DNA from 2 places in the Prevotella sp. FD3004 genome. Region 2 is predicted to be linked to the other one. Evidence: riboswitches for the same ligand, from Rfam matches in the RefSeq annotation. Region 2 holds a riboswitch; the other holds the start of a gene.
The links. A riboswitch is a leader RNA that binds a small molecule or an ion and turns the genes downstream of it on or off. The one in region 2 is predicted to bind cobalamin.
Positions count from the first base shown of each region.

Region 1: linked by a shared signal. The riboswitch ahead of T325_RS05390 (TonB-dependent receptor plug domain-containing protein) and the one ahead of T325_RS05750 (tRNA threonylcarbamoyladenosine dehydratase) in region 2 are both predicted to bind cobalamin.

Region 1 is NZ_JQKR01000013.1:167,689-174,467, reverse strand. Features, by position in the region: gene T325_RS05400 (porin family protein) at 1-821, shown strand, start outside; gene T325_RS05395 (cobyrinate a,c-diamide synthase) at 897-2,141, shown strand; cobalamin riboswitch at 2,192-2,379, shown strand; gene T325_RS05390 (TonB-dependent receptor plug domain-containing protein) at 2,414-4,555, shown strand; gene T325_RS05385 (sirohydrochlorin cobaltochelatase) at 4,542-5,702, shown strand; gene T325_RS05380 (TonB-dependent receptor plug domain-containing protein) at 5,731-6,779, shown strand, end outside.
Region 2 is NZ_JQKR01000014.1:36,661-43,439, reverse strand. Features, by position in the region: gene T325_RS05770 (bile acid:sodium symporter family protein) at 1-553, shown strand, start outside; gene T325_RS05765 (MptD family putative ECF transporter S component) at 521-1,069, opposite strand; gene fldA (flavodoxin FldA) at 1,173-1,667, opposite strand; gene T325_RS05755 (DUF2023 family protein) at 1,694-2,077, opposite strand; cobalamin riboswitch at 2,305-2,491, shown strand; gene T325_RS05750 (tRNA threonylcarbamoyladenosine dehydratase) at 2,798-3,526, shown strand; gene cysK (cysteine synthase A) at 3,514-4,461, opposite strand; gene T325_RS05740 (S66 peptidase family protein) at 4,707-5,714, shown strand; gene T325_RS05735 (porin family protein) at 5,738-6,394, opposite strand; gene T325_RS05730 (CatA-like O-acetyltransferase, family 2) at 6,490-6,779, opposite strand, start outside.

The sequences.
Region 1 (6,779 bases), on a different contig from region 2:
CTACGGTAGAAAAGCAGGAACCTGTTGCTGACGAGACTTCTGCTCATAATGGTGAGCCAACAAAGGTTGAGAAGCCCAAGTTGGAACCTCAGCGTAGTATCTTCTCGAAAGATTTTCGCCAACCGAATCGTTCGTATGAACATCGCTTGACGGCTCAGGTATATATGTCTAATTCAATGTCGGGTAGTATTAGCGCTAATGCCATAACTCCACAGATGCGGGCTGCAAATACATATGGTACTAATGAGAAAGAATTTGAAGAGGTCTATGGGGTGCTTCTGGAGCAACAAACGGCTATTGACGAGCATATAGACCACCATCAGCCTGTCAGGTTTGGCGTGTCTGTGCGCTATCAACTCAGCAATCGCTGGAGCGTAGAGAGCGGACTGATGTATAGTTATCTCTCGTCAGACATCACTCGCAAAACCAATGGTTATAGCTACGACATCAATCAAAAGCTCTCGTATGTGGGTGTGCCTGTGGGGGTGAACTATCAGCTGCTCAGTAGCAAGCGTCTGGGTGTTTATGCCTCTGCTGGTGGTATCGTCGAGAAGATGGTGAAGGGCAGTCAGACCTCGCAAACGGTGGTAAATGGCCAAAAGGAGCCAGAGCATACTGAGGATGTGAGCATCCGTCCTCTTCAGGTATCACTTACTTGTGGCGTAGGTGTGGAGTATAAGGCAGACCGCATATTGAGCATTTATGCTGAGCCGGGGCTTACCTATCATTTTGATAACCACAGCGTTGTGCCGACATTCTATCAAGACAAACCATTAGGGTTTAATCTGAATGTGGGATTAAGGTTTAATATTGGTAAATAACAAAAATGGGACTTAAAGTTTGTGAGTCCCATTTTTTATGCTTATTTTTGCATCAGAAATAAAAACTTAGAACCAATGAAACCTGGATTCATGATAGCGGCAACCAGTAGTGGCTCAGGTAAGACGACCTTTGCCAGAGGACTAATGACGTTGCTGACAAAAAAAGGCTACAAAGTGCAGCCCTTTAAGTGTGGTCCTGATTATATCGATACGAAATTCCATGACATGGCCTGCGGGCGTAAGAGTATCAATCTTGACACTTTCATGGCCTCGAAAGCTCACGTTAAGGCACTTTATAACCATTATGGAGCCGATGCCGATATCAATGTCGTCGAGGGTATGATGGGACTATTCGATGGCTATGATCGCGATCTTGGTTCGTCAGCAGAGATTGCGAGCGTGATAGGTCTGCCTATTGTTCTGGTTGTCGACGCCAAGTCGGCAGCCTATTCTACAGCCGCCTTGCTATCTGGTTTTATGAATTTTAAGGAAGATGTCAATATTGCAGGCGTATTATTTAATAAGGTCGGCTCAGTGCGACACTATGAGATGCTGAAGCAGGTGTGTAGTGATTTAGGTACATATTGTTATGGTTATCTGCCCAATCAGTCGTCATTAGAACTGAACTCCAGATATTTGGGTCTCGACTTCTCTGAAAAAGCAGAAAGTGACACCTTGATACAATTATTAGAGGAACATGTGGATTGGAAGGCACTTTTAAAACTTGTGCCTGATTCATCTGGTGAGGATGAAACTATATATACGGATTTCTTAAAAAGAGGACGAGTTCTGATGGCTCAAAATAACGAATCATTTAGTTTCGTTTACCAAGAAAAACTTGACGGCTTTGAAAGCGTATCGACGTTTGATCCTGAAACGGAAGTGCCGCAATTAGAGAATATCGATTTGCTCTATCTGCCAGGAGGGTATCCAGAGAAACATGCTGAAGCGTTGTCACGTAATGAGGCTGCCCGTAAGGCCATCAAAGATTTTGCCGAGCATGGCGGTAAAATTGTTGCCGAGTGTGGTGGAATGATGTATTTGTGTGATAAAATATTAACAGACAGTGGCGACTATCCTATGTGTGGCGTGTTGCCATATGTGATTACATCTCGTCAGCAAGACCGCAAATTATCGCTTGGCTATCGTCAGTTTACCCTCGATGGCAAGATATATCATGGGCATGAGTTCCATTATAGCCAGTTCTTAGGCGAGATACCAAAGTCAGTGGTGCAGGTTTATAATGCAAAAGGTGAACCAGTGTCAACACCAGTGCTCAGAATCAAGAACGTGTTAGCAAGTTATACACATATTTATTAAAAAAATGAGACTCAAAGTTTGTGAGTCTCGTTTTTTTTCGTACCTTTGCCCCAAAAATGAGGCAATTTGGTGGCTGATGCCGCCTGATGTAAGGGAATCCGGTGAGAGTCCGGAACTGTACCTGCAGCTGTAATCTCCCTTTGAAAGATTTGTCTGTATAATGCCACTGAACTTAAGTTCGGGAAGGTAAGACAGATTGGGGAAAGTCAGAAGACCTGCCTGAAAATTTGATGATACGCACCTTTCAGGAGTTAGGGGTGTGGAAAGACAGAATGATGAGAATAATATTAGCTGTTAGCTTCTGGCTATTGGCCATTGGGGTGTATGCTCAGACAGACATCTGGCGCCAGGACAGCGTACAGGAAGTGGTGGTGACGGGTACTGGTACACAGCACCTGTTAAAAGACGCACCCGTACAAACAGAGGTGATCAGCCATCGTCAGCTTCAACAATATGCGGGTCGCTCAATAGAGGATATTCTTTCGGGCCTCACGGCCTCGTTTGATTTCAGCGAGAACGATATGGGGTCGCACTTACAGATGAACGGCTTGGGAAACTCATATGTACTGATTCTGATAGATGGTCATCGACTTTATGGTGATAATGGAGGCGAGAACGATCTAGCTCTCATTGATCCGCATAACATTGAGAAGATTGAGATTGTAAAAGGCGCATCGAGTGCGCTCTATGGTAGCGATGCCATCGCGGGTGTGATAAATATCATTACGCGTAAACATCGCGAGAAAGGATTGATGTTCGAGAATACCACAAGGGTAGGGAACTATGGCGATATTCGTCAGCACGATGGCTTTGCCTTGAATTTCGGGAAACTCTCGAGTTACACAAATTTCCAGCTTCAGCACTCCGACGGATGGCAGAATACCAGTGAGGAGGCTCCCTCACAGACTGAATACCATATCACCGACTCAAGAAACAAGACGGTGAACCGTCACACCAACTGGCAGATTGCAGAGAGACTGACTTATCAGTTGACACCTCAGATAGAACTCTATGCTGATGGAAGCATTTATTGGAAGCGAATCTATCGCCCCTGTGGTCATCATCCAGGGGTTGATGTGAAGACATGGGATTTGCAGTATAACAACGCATCGGCTTCGGTAGGAGGAAAATGGAAATTACACTCGATATTCAATCGCTCGCAAGCTGAGAATGCTACAGATTATATCACTCTTGATGTAGATTGGAAGAAGCATGCCTATCACTATGCCTATACCGACACCACGCTGACGGATGGTTACGTGAATGGCCGATTTACCAACTATTTCCCATATTTCCCTGGCGACAAAGAGTTGCAGAGTGATCAGCGACTGACAAATGTACAACTGAAAGGTGTTTTTGAGTTGCCTTATGAACAGCGTCTGAGTGCAGGATTAGAGTATCGTTATGACTGGTTGAAGGCCCCCATGCGAGTGGCTGGTGGTAAGGCTACGGATAATACACAAGCCGTCTACGTGCAGGATGAACTGGAGATTCTCAACCCGCTCTATATCACAGCTGGTTTACGACTCACGCGGAATGAAGGCTTTGGTACTCGTCTCACACCCAAAGTTTCCGCTATGCTGAAACTCGGCGACCTGCGCCTTCGTACTACATGGAGCCAGGGTTACAAGACGCCGACACCCAAAGAACTGCACTATCAGTATATCAAGAATATGAACGGTGTGTATCTCTATCTGGGTAATGAAGATTTGAAGGCACAGACGTCGAACTACTTCGGAGTGAGTGCTGAATATACTGTAGGATATCTGACCCTGACCATTGCTCCCTATTATAATAAAGTGAACGATATGATTACGCTCGTCACTATTCCGACAAAAGAGGCTCCTGGTGAGTTGATTATGAAATACGACCCCATCCGTGTGCGTCAGTATCAGAATATGGAAGATGCTCAGACCTGTGGCGTTGATTTCACCATGCGTTATCAGGGACGTCATTTTACTGTTGGAGGTTCATATAGCTACCTTGATACCAAGGCCAATCAATATGACTCTGAAAATGATGTAATGAATAAAGTGACTATCGATGGAATGGCGCATCATAAAGCAAATGTCTATGCCACTTGGAATCACGACTTCTCGAAGCGCTATCAGCTTGGTATCGGACTTTACGGACGTATGTCGAGCAAACGCTACTATCAGATAGACGGCAATGGCAAGGGGTATCAGTTGTGGCGTATTTCAACCAGTCATCAGATTGGTAAACACGTGCGCATAGAAGCTGGTATGGACAATATTCTTGACTATGTAGATCGTGTGCCCCACGGATTGCATCTGGGTACTACAACGTCAGGCAGAACGATGTATGCCTCGCTTACAGTCCGTTTCAATGAAGGCAAGAAACTTACAAACAAATATAATTCAAACTTTAATTCAAACAACAATGAACAAGATTAAGTTTTTGATGCTGGCCATGATGGCTTTCGTTGCCAGCGCAACGTTCACCGCTTGTAACGATGACGACGACAACAAGACGCAGTCGAATTACGAGAAGTATCAACAGGCTGTCAACGAGACCGTAAAGACTCAGAAAAGCAGTAACAAGGTGATTCTGCTAGTAGCCTTCGGTTCTACCTGGGAGCAGGCCTACGACACCTTCGACAAAGTTGTTGAAGATTACAAAGCAAACTTCTCAGGATGGGATGTATATCTCTCCTTCTCTTCAGCCATCTGTATCAACAACGCCCGTGCCGGTGAAAATGTTGATCCTAAGGATTATTACGATCCTGAGCACTGGCTCACCGCAATCGGTCTGGCAGGCTATCAGCAGGTTGTTGTTCAGTCGTTGCAGGTCATCCCAGGCGAGGAGTACCGTCGTGTTCGCGACTCTTACGTAAAGGACTTCATGAACAACCGCAATGGCGACTTCACGGATGAGTACATGAAGAGTCTTGATTTGAATGTGGTTGTTGGAACTCCGCTGATGGCTGAGGAGAGCGATGCTCAGATTTTGGCAACTACGCTGAACAATGAAGCCGATGTGAAGGCTGCTGTGGCTCAGGGCATCGTTGCTTTTATGGGTCATGGTAATCCTGAGGGTTACGACTACTATGGTGGTAACGTGCGCTACTTGCAGCTTGAGAATTATCTGCGTGCCATCAACACCAACTATTATGTGGGCACCGTTGATATGGAGGATACATACGTAGACAATGTGCTTGAGCACGTGGCTGGTGGTAAGTTCGATATCGCAGTTGGCGATGTAACCGTTACGATGAACTATACTGCCAACGATGCCAAGAAGGCCCAGCTCTATCCGCTGATGTCAATCGCAGGTGACCATGCTCACAACGATATGGCTGATGATGAGGACGACGAGAGCTGGTATAGTATGTTTAATGCCGCTGGTATCGCTACCGAGGCTTACGAGACCAACTACACCGAGGCTTGTTGGAAGAAGTATAAGAGTGGTGAGGAGTATATCCCTGGATTGGCAGAGCGTAGTGCTGTTCGTAAATTGTGGATGAGCCACACTCGCGAGGCTATTGCCAAGTTGGGTACGGAGGCTGCACTGTCAACTCCAACAACAGCTCCAGAAGAATAATCAGACTCTCTTTTTCTGAATACACGTAATGAATAAGAAACTTTTATCTCTATTGGTGGCACTCCTTTCGGGGAGTGCCGCTTTTTCCCAAATCCACAAGATGGATCGTAAGGACTCCTCTGTGGTAGATCGTGCTTATAACCTGAACCCTGTAGTGGTGACAGGTTCTGGGCATCACCAGCGACTGAAGAGCACGGCCACGCCAGTTCATGTGCTATCGGCTCAAGAAATTAAAGAGCAAGGTATTAGCACCTTCGACGGGGCGTTGACGCGAATGATGCCTCAGGTGTCGATGGCACCCAGCAGTATGGGCTCGTTTCTGCGTCTCAACGGTCTGGGCAATAAGTATATTCTCATCCTTATCAACGGACAGAAACTGAACGGCGACATTTCGAACAATGTAGACCTGAACCGCATCAACATGGCGAGGGTGAAACGTATTGAGGTGCTTGATGGTGCGGCATCATCCCTTTATGGTAGCGATGCCATAGCTGGTGTCATCAACATCATCACCGATCAGCCTACACAAAACCTAATCTGCGTGACGAGTGACACAAGGATATCCGGACACGGACAAAAAACAGAGAACGTGACGCTTGATATCTATAAGAACGGCTTTGGCTCGTATACTTCTTTCGGGCATGATGAGGCCAACAGCTATCGCAACAATCCTTTGGAATATGTGAAAGGCTCCGACACAGAAACACAACAGTCGATAGCCCCCTTGTTTACAGGTTATCGTTCAAACACTTTCGGACAGAAATTTACCTATGCCCCCAATCAGCACCTGGCGCTGAATGCTGGGGCAGACTATTCATATAAGATGACAGACCGTCCTCAGTCGCGCAATGACATCACTGGCGGCACCGACTATGAGATGCGTTATAAGGGCTTGCGTTGGAACGTAGGAACTATTTATAAGTTTGATGCCAGAAACTCGTTGCAGGCCGATTTTACGGTCGACCGGTTCCGCTATGGCAAGGAGTACGATGTGGAGACGAATACCTATGCTGTTGGTGACTATGTGCAGTCGAAGAAACAGCGTATGATGGAAGGCAACATGAAAGCGATTCTCGG
Region 2 (6,779 bases):
TATGACGGCCGTATCAACACTGCTGGCACCCGTCATGACGCCTCTGCTGGTGTGGCTGATGGCTGGAACGATGGTCGGGGTTGACACCATGGGCATGCTTCTGAGCATTGTCTATGTGGTGATTGCTCCTATCGTCGTGGGTCTGTTGTGCCAGCGCTATCTGCCTCAGCTCACCAAGGCCGTGACGCCCTATCTGCCTGCCTTCTCGTCGGTGGTGATTGCGCTGGTGGTTGGTGTCATCGTGTCGCACAATGCCGAGCGCCTTCTCGTCGGCGGGCTGCTGGTGGTGCTGGTCGTCGTGGCTCATAATCTGCTGGGGCTCTCCATCGGCTACCTCGTGGGACGGCTATTGCATCTGCAAAGGCCCAAATGCGTGGCACTGAGTGTCGAGGTGGGTATGCAGAACAGCGGCCTGGCATCGTCGCTGGCGGTGCTTCATTTCGCAGCCTATCCGCTTGCCACGATACCAGGCGCAGTGTTCAGCGTGTGGCACAATATCAGTGGTGCCCTTGTGGCAAAGCTATACCAGGCGCAGGCGGATTCTGACGCCTAAATAGGCTGCAATGGCGGTGGCGGCTATTGCGAGAGCCAGGCCCCATACGCCTGAAAGCTGCTCAAGCCCCTGAGCATAGGCCGCATTGAGCTCTTCGGTTGCACCTTGGATATACCACTCCGTATCGGTCCACAACTTCATGATCCATGCGATAAGTCCGACAGAGAGAATGGGGTAGGAGAAACGGAGCGACTGGATGTCATCGTTGCCGAGCGACAGACGTACGCCGTCGGAAACGATACCCGCCACGACCATCAGTCCGGACTGAGTAAGGTCGCACTCGCCCATAGCCAGCAGAAAGCCTCCAAGCACTACAGACAGCAGCGTGCCTACGCCGAACTTACGCCATCTGACGGCCACCTCGCAGTAAGAGTAGGCGCCAAGAAGGGCGGCGAGGGCCGGGAAAGCCACGATCCAGCACCAGGGGTGAATGAAACCTGTGAATGCACACGCGAATGATGTTACGGCATACAGGACGGTGAATCCTATGATGCCACGATAGTTGGTTGTTTTCATATCTATGATAATTTAGAAAAAATAAAATGTCCTGCATAAAGGGCTTACCTCACGGCAAGCCCTCTAATCAAACTAAACAAATACTTTATGAACTCATTTTAAACTAAAGTGCGGGAGAGATGGCGGCCAGCCAGGCGTCGATGCGGTTGTCGGTCTTGTCGTCCTCGTTGATGTCGTCGAGGGGCAGGCCGATGAACTTACCGTCGATTACGGCTTCGGAGTCATCAAAGGTATATCCGTCGGTGTCGACACTGCCGATGAAGTGGGCACCGCTCGATTTAATGCCATTGTAAAGCTCTCCCATGCCGCCTACGAAAGTGTCGCTGTAGGAAGAGCAGTCGCCACAGCCGAAGAAAGCGATAGTCTTACCGCTAAGGTCGGCATTCTGAAGGGTCTTCAGACCGTCGTACCAGTCGTCCTGTAGCTCTCCGGCGCCCCATGTGGATGTACCGAGAATCAGGTTCTGGTTGTTGTTGACGATGTCGGCTGTAAGGTCCTGTACGTTTACGGCCTCGCAGCCCAGTTTCGAGGCAATCTTTTCTGCGATAGCCTCACATGTTCCTGTTGAGGAACCAAAGATAACAATTGTTGTATTCATTCTACTGTTTATATTATATATGTAACTTAATTCTTATTGATGCAGTCGCCCTCACACTTGCATTCACCCTTACGCTTGCAGTATCGCTCACACTGGGCGCAGATGTCATAGCCCAGCATGGCACCGAGAATGAAGTCTTCCTCGGGCGTGAGCTGGTTGAGCGGACGGGTGACGATGAGTCGGATGGCATCCAGGCACTCGCGGCGCCCGAAATAGACGTTCAGGTTCTTCTGTCCGGCAGGCTGAAGCACATAAGGAATGCCTTGGCTCTCCAAGCGAGAAACGGCTTGCTCGCCGTAGCGCTTGTTACATGTGAACAGCACCATCTGGCGCACGCCTTTATTGAGTTCGTAGATGTGGTTCATCAGCACCTTCATCTCTGTAGGAATAGTCTTTGTTGTTCTCGTCATTTTTACTATCATTTATCCGGCTGCAAAGGTACGGCGAATCCTTGGATTCCACAATACCTAAAACGCGGTGTTTTAAGCACTTCGCCCGCCTAATATGCTCAAAAACAGATTAATCATTTCTAGGTATTCGGGTACCGTCGACGTATAAAAAACGTTATCCGCGTGTGATTTTTTCAGAAAAAACATCGGGTTTCAGAAAATAGTCGTATCTTTGTAGCGCAATACAGAGATGCGTTGCCCGTAAAGGTTCGCTTAGCCGCGATTAATTGGGAATGTGAGTGTGAATCTCCGACTGTCCCGCAGCAGTGAACTCCATTATGGCTCTTAAGCAATATATGCCATTGCCCACTTGGGTGAGAAGGCGCTTGAGAGTGGAGGAAAGTCTGAAGACCAGCCTTTTTCGGTTATATGCTGAATGCTCTCGATGTAAGGGTGTGACGCGCAAGTAACTTTTAGTGGATAACCACAACACGCTCGGTTTGTCGTCAAAGCACGGCAGATGTCGTGTTGCTTTAAACTTTATTGTTATGACGTACATTGGTATTGTGGCCCTTGAGTTCCTATTGAGTTTCCTTGGTGTAGCTCTCCTTATCAGATACTATAACCACAAGGCTTAATTAAAACTTATTAAATCCTTCGGATAAAAGAATGAATACCGGTGGATTTTAACTAAATTTGCACCCGTAATTTAGTATTGTCATTAATAAATGTAACTGAATGATGGGGCTTTACCATGATAATTTCAGCCGCTCGGAACTGCTTCTGGGCCCTGACGCAATGGAGCGTATTGCGCGGAAACGCGTAATCGTGTTCGGTGTCGGTGGTGTCGGTTCGTGGTGTGCAGAGGGACTTGTGCGCAGCGGTATCCACCAGCTGACCATCGTAGATAGCGACTGTGTGTGTTCCACTAATATCAACCGCCAGCTGATGGCTACCACCCAGACTGTCGGACTGCCAAAGGTTGAGGTGTTGAAGGAGCGTCTACTCACCATCAACCCTGAGGCTGAGATTACGGCGCTGCAGAAGTTTTTCACGCAAGAGACGGTTGAAGAGTTCAGCCTTGATGACTATGACTATATTATCGATGCCATCGACTCATTGAAAGATAAAGCTTTGCTCATTCTGACGGCTTGTCAGACAAAAGCAAAGCTATACTCATCGATGGGGGCGGCGCTGAAGATGGATCCTACCCGCATCAAAGTGACTGAATTCTGGAAAGTTCAGGGCGATCCACTGGCACGTGCGCTGAGAAAGAAGTTCAAGTCGAAACAGCAGTTTCCCAAGCGCAAGTTCCAGTGTGTCTACAGCGATGAGCTCCTGACCAATCTGGGCCATACCACAGAACAATGTCCTACGAAGGCTCAAGTAAACGGCTCTGTGGTTCACATCACCGCCGTCTTCGGCTTTACGCTGAGCGCCCTTGTGATAGAGGATATTTACAAGGGATAGTCCTCAAAGGCGTAGAGCACCGTCGACAGGTAGCGCTCGCCGGTATCGGGCAGCAACACCACAATTTTCTTACCCTTGTTCTCCGGACGCTTGGCAATCTCTGTGGCTGCATAGAGAGCAGCACCAGCGCTGATACCTACCAGCAGACCCTCCTGCTGAGCTATCTCACGACCGGTACGGATGGCGTCATCGTTCTCTACGTCAAACACCTCATCGATTACCTCGGCATCGTAAGTCTTGGGCACGAAGCCTGCACCGATACCCTGAATCTTGTGAGGACCGCTCTGACCGCCGTTCAGTACGGGTGAGGCCTTTGGCTCTACGGCTATCACTTTTACGTTGGGGTTCTGTTCCTTCAGGTACTTACCAGTACCGCTGATTGTGCCACCAGTACCTACTCCGCCGATGAAGATATCTACCTGTCCGTCGGTGTCGCGCCAAATCTCAGGCCCTGTTGTTGCATAGTGCTTAGCGGGGTTTGCGGCATTCTCAAACTGCTGCAGAATCACGGCTCCAGGGATAGAGTCACGCAGCTCCTCAGCGGCACGGATGGCACCTGGCATACCGTCTTTTCCAGAGGTGAGGCGTACTTCAGCACCGTAAGCCTTTACCAGATTACGACGCTCCACACTCATGGTCTCAGGCATGGTAAGGATTAGTCGGTAGCCCTTGACGGCTGATACCAGTGCCAGTCCTACACCCGTATTTCCACTTGTTGGCTCGATGATGGTGGCGCCAGGCTTCAGCAGCCCTCTCTCTTCTGCATCCTCAATCATGGCCAGTGCTATACGGTCCTTTACGCTACCGCCGGGGTTGAAAAACTCTACTTTGGCTATCACGGGTGTCTCAAGTCCCTTAGCCTGTGAATACTTGTTGAGCTCCAAAAGTGGGGTGTTGCCGACGAGCTCGGTCAGCTGTTTTGCAATCTTACTCATAATCCTTACCTTATTATTTATTATTAATTATTAATCTAAAAACTTTTCTTTTAATTCGATGGTGCAAAGGTACGACATTCTTTTCATTCCCACAATCCCCCGAGTATGGGATTTCATATACCATAAATATGGTATGTCGCTATATGACGCATAAAAAATGTTAATGACCTACTCGTTTTTTAAAGAAAACGATTGCAAATCTCGAAATAAATAGCTATCTTTGCGCCAAATACAAATTATTCGAAATGACTGAAACAATTGAAAGATCTCTGAAAGAGGTGTTATACCATGATGTTGAGTATGTTCAACCTCCATTTTTAAAGGAAGGCGATGAAGTGGCGCTTATTTCCCCGGCCTATTGGATGGCAGAGGAAACCATTCTGCATGCTGCGGCTGTCATCGAGAATTGGGGCCTTCGCCCTGTCATCGGACCTAATACCACCTGTCTGAATGTTGAAGCCTATGCCGGTACTGCCGACGAGCGAGCTGCCGACCTGCGATGGGCATTCGAGAACGAGCGCATCAAGGCGGTTATCTGTACACGTGGCGGCTACGGTTCTATCCATCTGTTGAACCGTATTCCTCCTGAGTTCTACCAGCAACACCCTAAGTGGCTGATCGGCCATGGTGACATCACCACATTGCTTTATGCGCTTACTGGTGCGGGCGTGATGTGTATTCACGGCCCTATGGCTTCTCACATCGGCAGTCATCAAGACCTGTCGACAGCTCTTATCCGTGACCTGTTGTTTGGAAAACTGCCGCAATATCAGATTCCTACCAATGCTAATAACCGATATGGTCACGCCGAGGGCATACTTGTCGGGGGCAACCTTGCCAGCTATGCTGCCATTGCGGGCACCAAGTTCCAGTTGTCGCACAATCAGGACATCATCCTCTTCATCGAAGAATGCGAAGAGTCTCTGCATGACATCGACCGCTTGTTCTACATGTTGCAACTGCAGTTGAACTTCAAGAACGTGAAGGGTATCATCTTCGGCTCGTTCAACTCTATCAGGTACGACCTTAGTTTTGGTAGCGTAGAACAGATGTTGGTAGCCCATCTGCAAGGGTATGACATTCCCGTTTGCTGCGGTTTTCCCGCTGGCAGCGACATAAGTCTGCCGATGATAGAAGGTGCTCCGTGTTCACTCGATGTAACCCCCGAGGGCTCCGTGCTCACTTTCAACATTCACGGCACTCAGCAACCGTGTGTTGTCGAAAAATCCGAGCCTTTCCTTATGAAAGCCTGAGTTTTCCCAATAAACATTGTCTGTCAGAAGTTTACACCGATGGTGGTGAAGAGCGTTCCAGTGTGGGAGGTGTCGAAGTAATCGTGAGAGATGTTGGCTAATCCGAAATCGTAGCCCATTTCGGCGTAGAGAAAATCGTACTGGATGCCGCAGCCTACACGGATACCGCCGTCGAAACGCTTGAAGGCGTCGTCGTCGAACGAACTGAAGGCCTGACGCATTCCGAAATCCTTGATTTTTCCGCCCACACCTACAGACATAAAGCCGCCGAGGAAGGGCTGGATGCTGAACGAACGATCGACGTCGTACTTGTATTTCAACACCATAGGTACCTCAAGGTAATTGAGACTGTAGCTGAACTTGTCGCCCTGATAGCGGCCGTCGCCACCCTTCTCGATGTATGAGAGCCCCGTCTCGAAAAAGACTGGTGAGCGGTAGCCCAGTTGCAGCCCTACAACAGCACCGATGTCAAGACCCGACTTGGCAGAACTGCCGTTAAGGTACTGATCGTCGGAATTGACTGTTGAAAAAGCTACACCAAGCCGCAGACCATAATACATCTGATGGTCATAATGGCGTGAGTTGTTTGTCGTACGGTTATAATAATGAGGTCTGCCGTGCTGTGCAAAGGCAGGTGCTGTGAGCGCGAGGCTCATCAAGGCGATAATTATTCTTTTCATATACGTCAATGTTTTAAAGTTTCACACTGCAAAGATAGACCTTCTGCTGAAAACGGCCAAAGGATTTCCCCTACTTTTGCGTGGAAAAACCCTAATTAAATGGTGTTGATGGTTTGTTGCAGCTCTTCGAGGAAGCGGGCGGCATGACCACCATCCATCTGTACATGGTGGAACTGAAACGAGATTGGAAGAGTAGTTCTCAACCAACTTTTGCGGTATTTCCCCCATGCCAGAAAGGGGTTGTTGAAGATGCCGCTGTATTGGTTGACGATGCAGTCGAGTTCGGTAGCCATGACGGTTGACGTGCCGATGATGGCGGCCTCTTCGTCGAATATGCTCTGACAGGAAGCACTGGTGGTCAGCGTGAGGTTGGTATAGTCGGTGC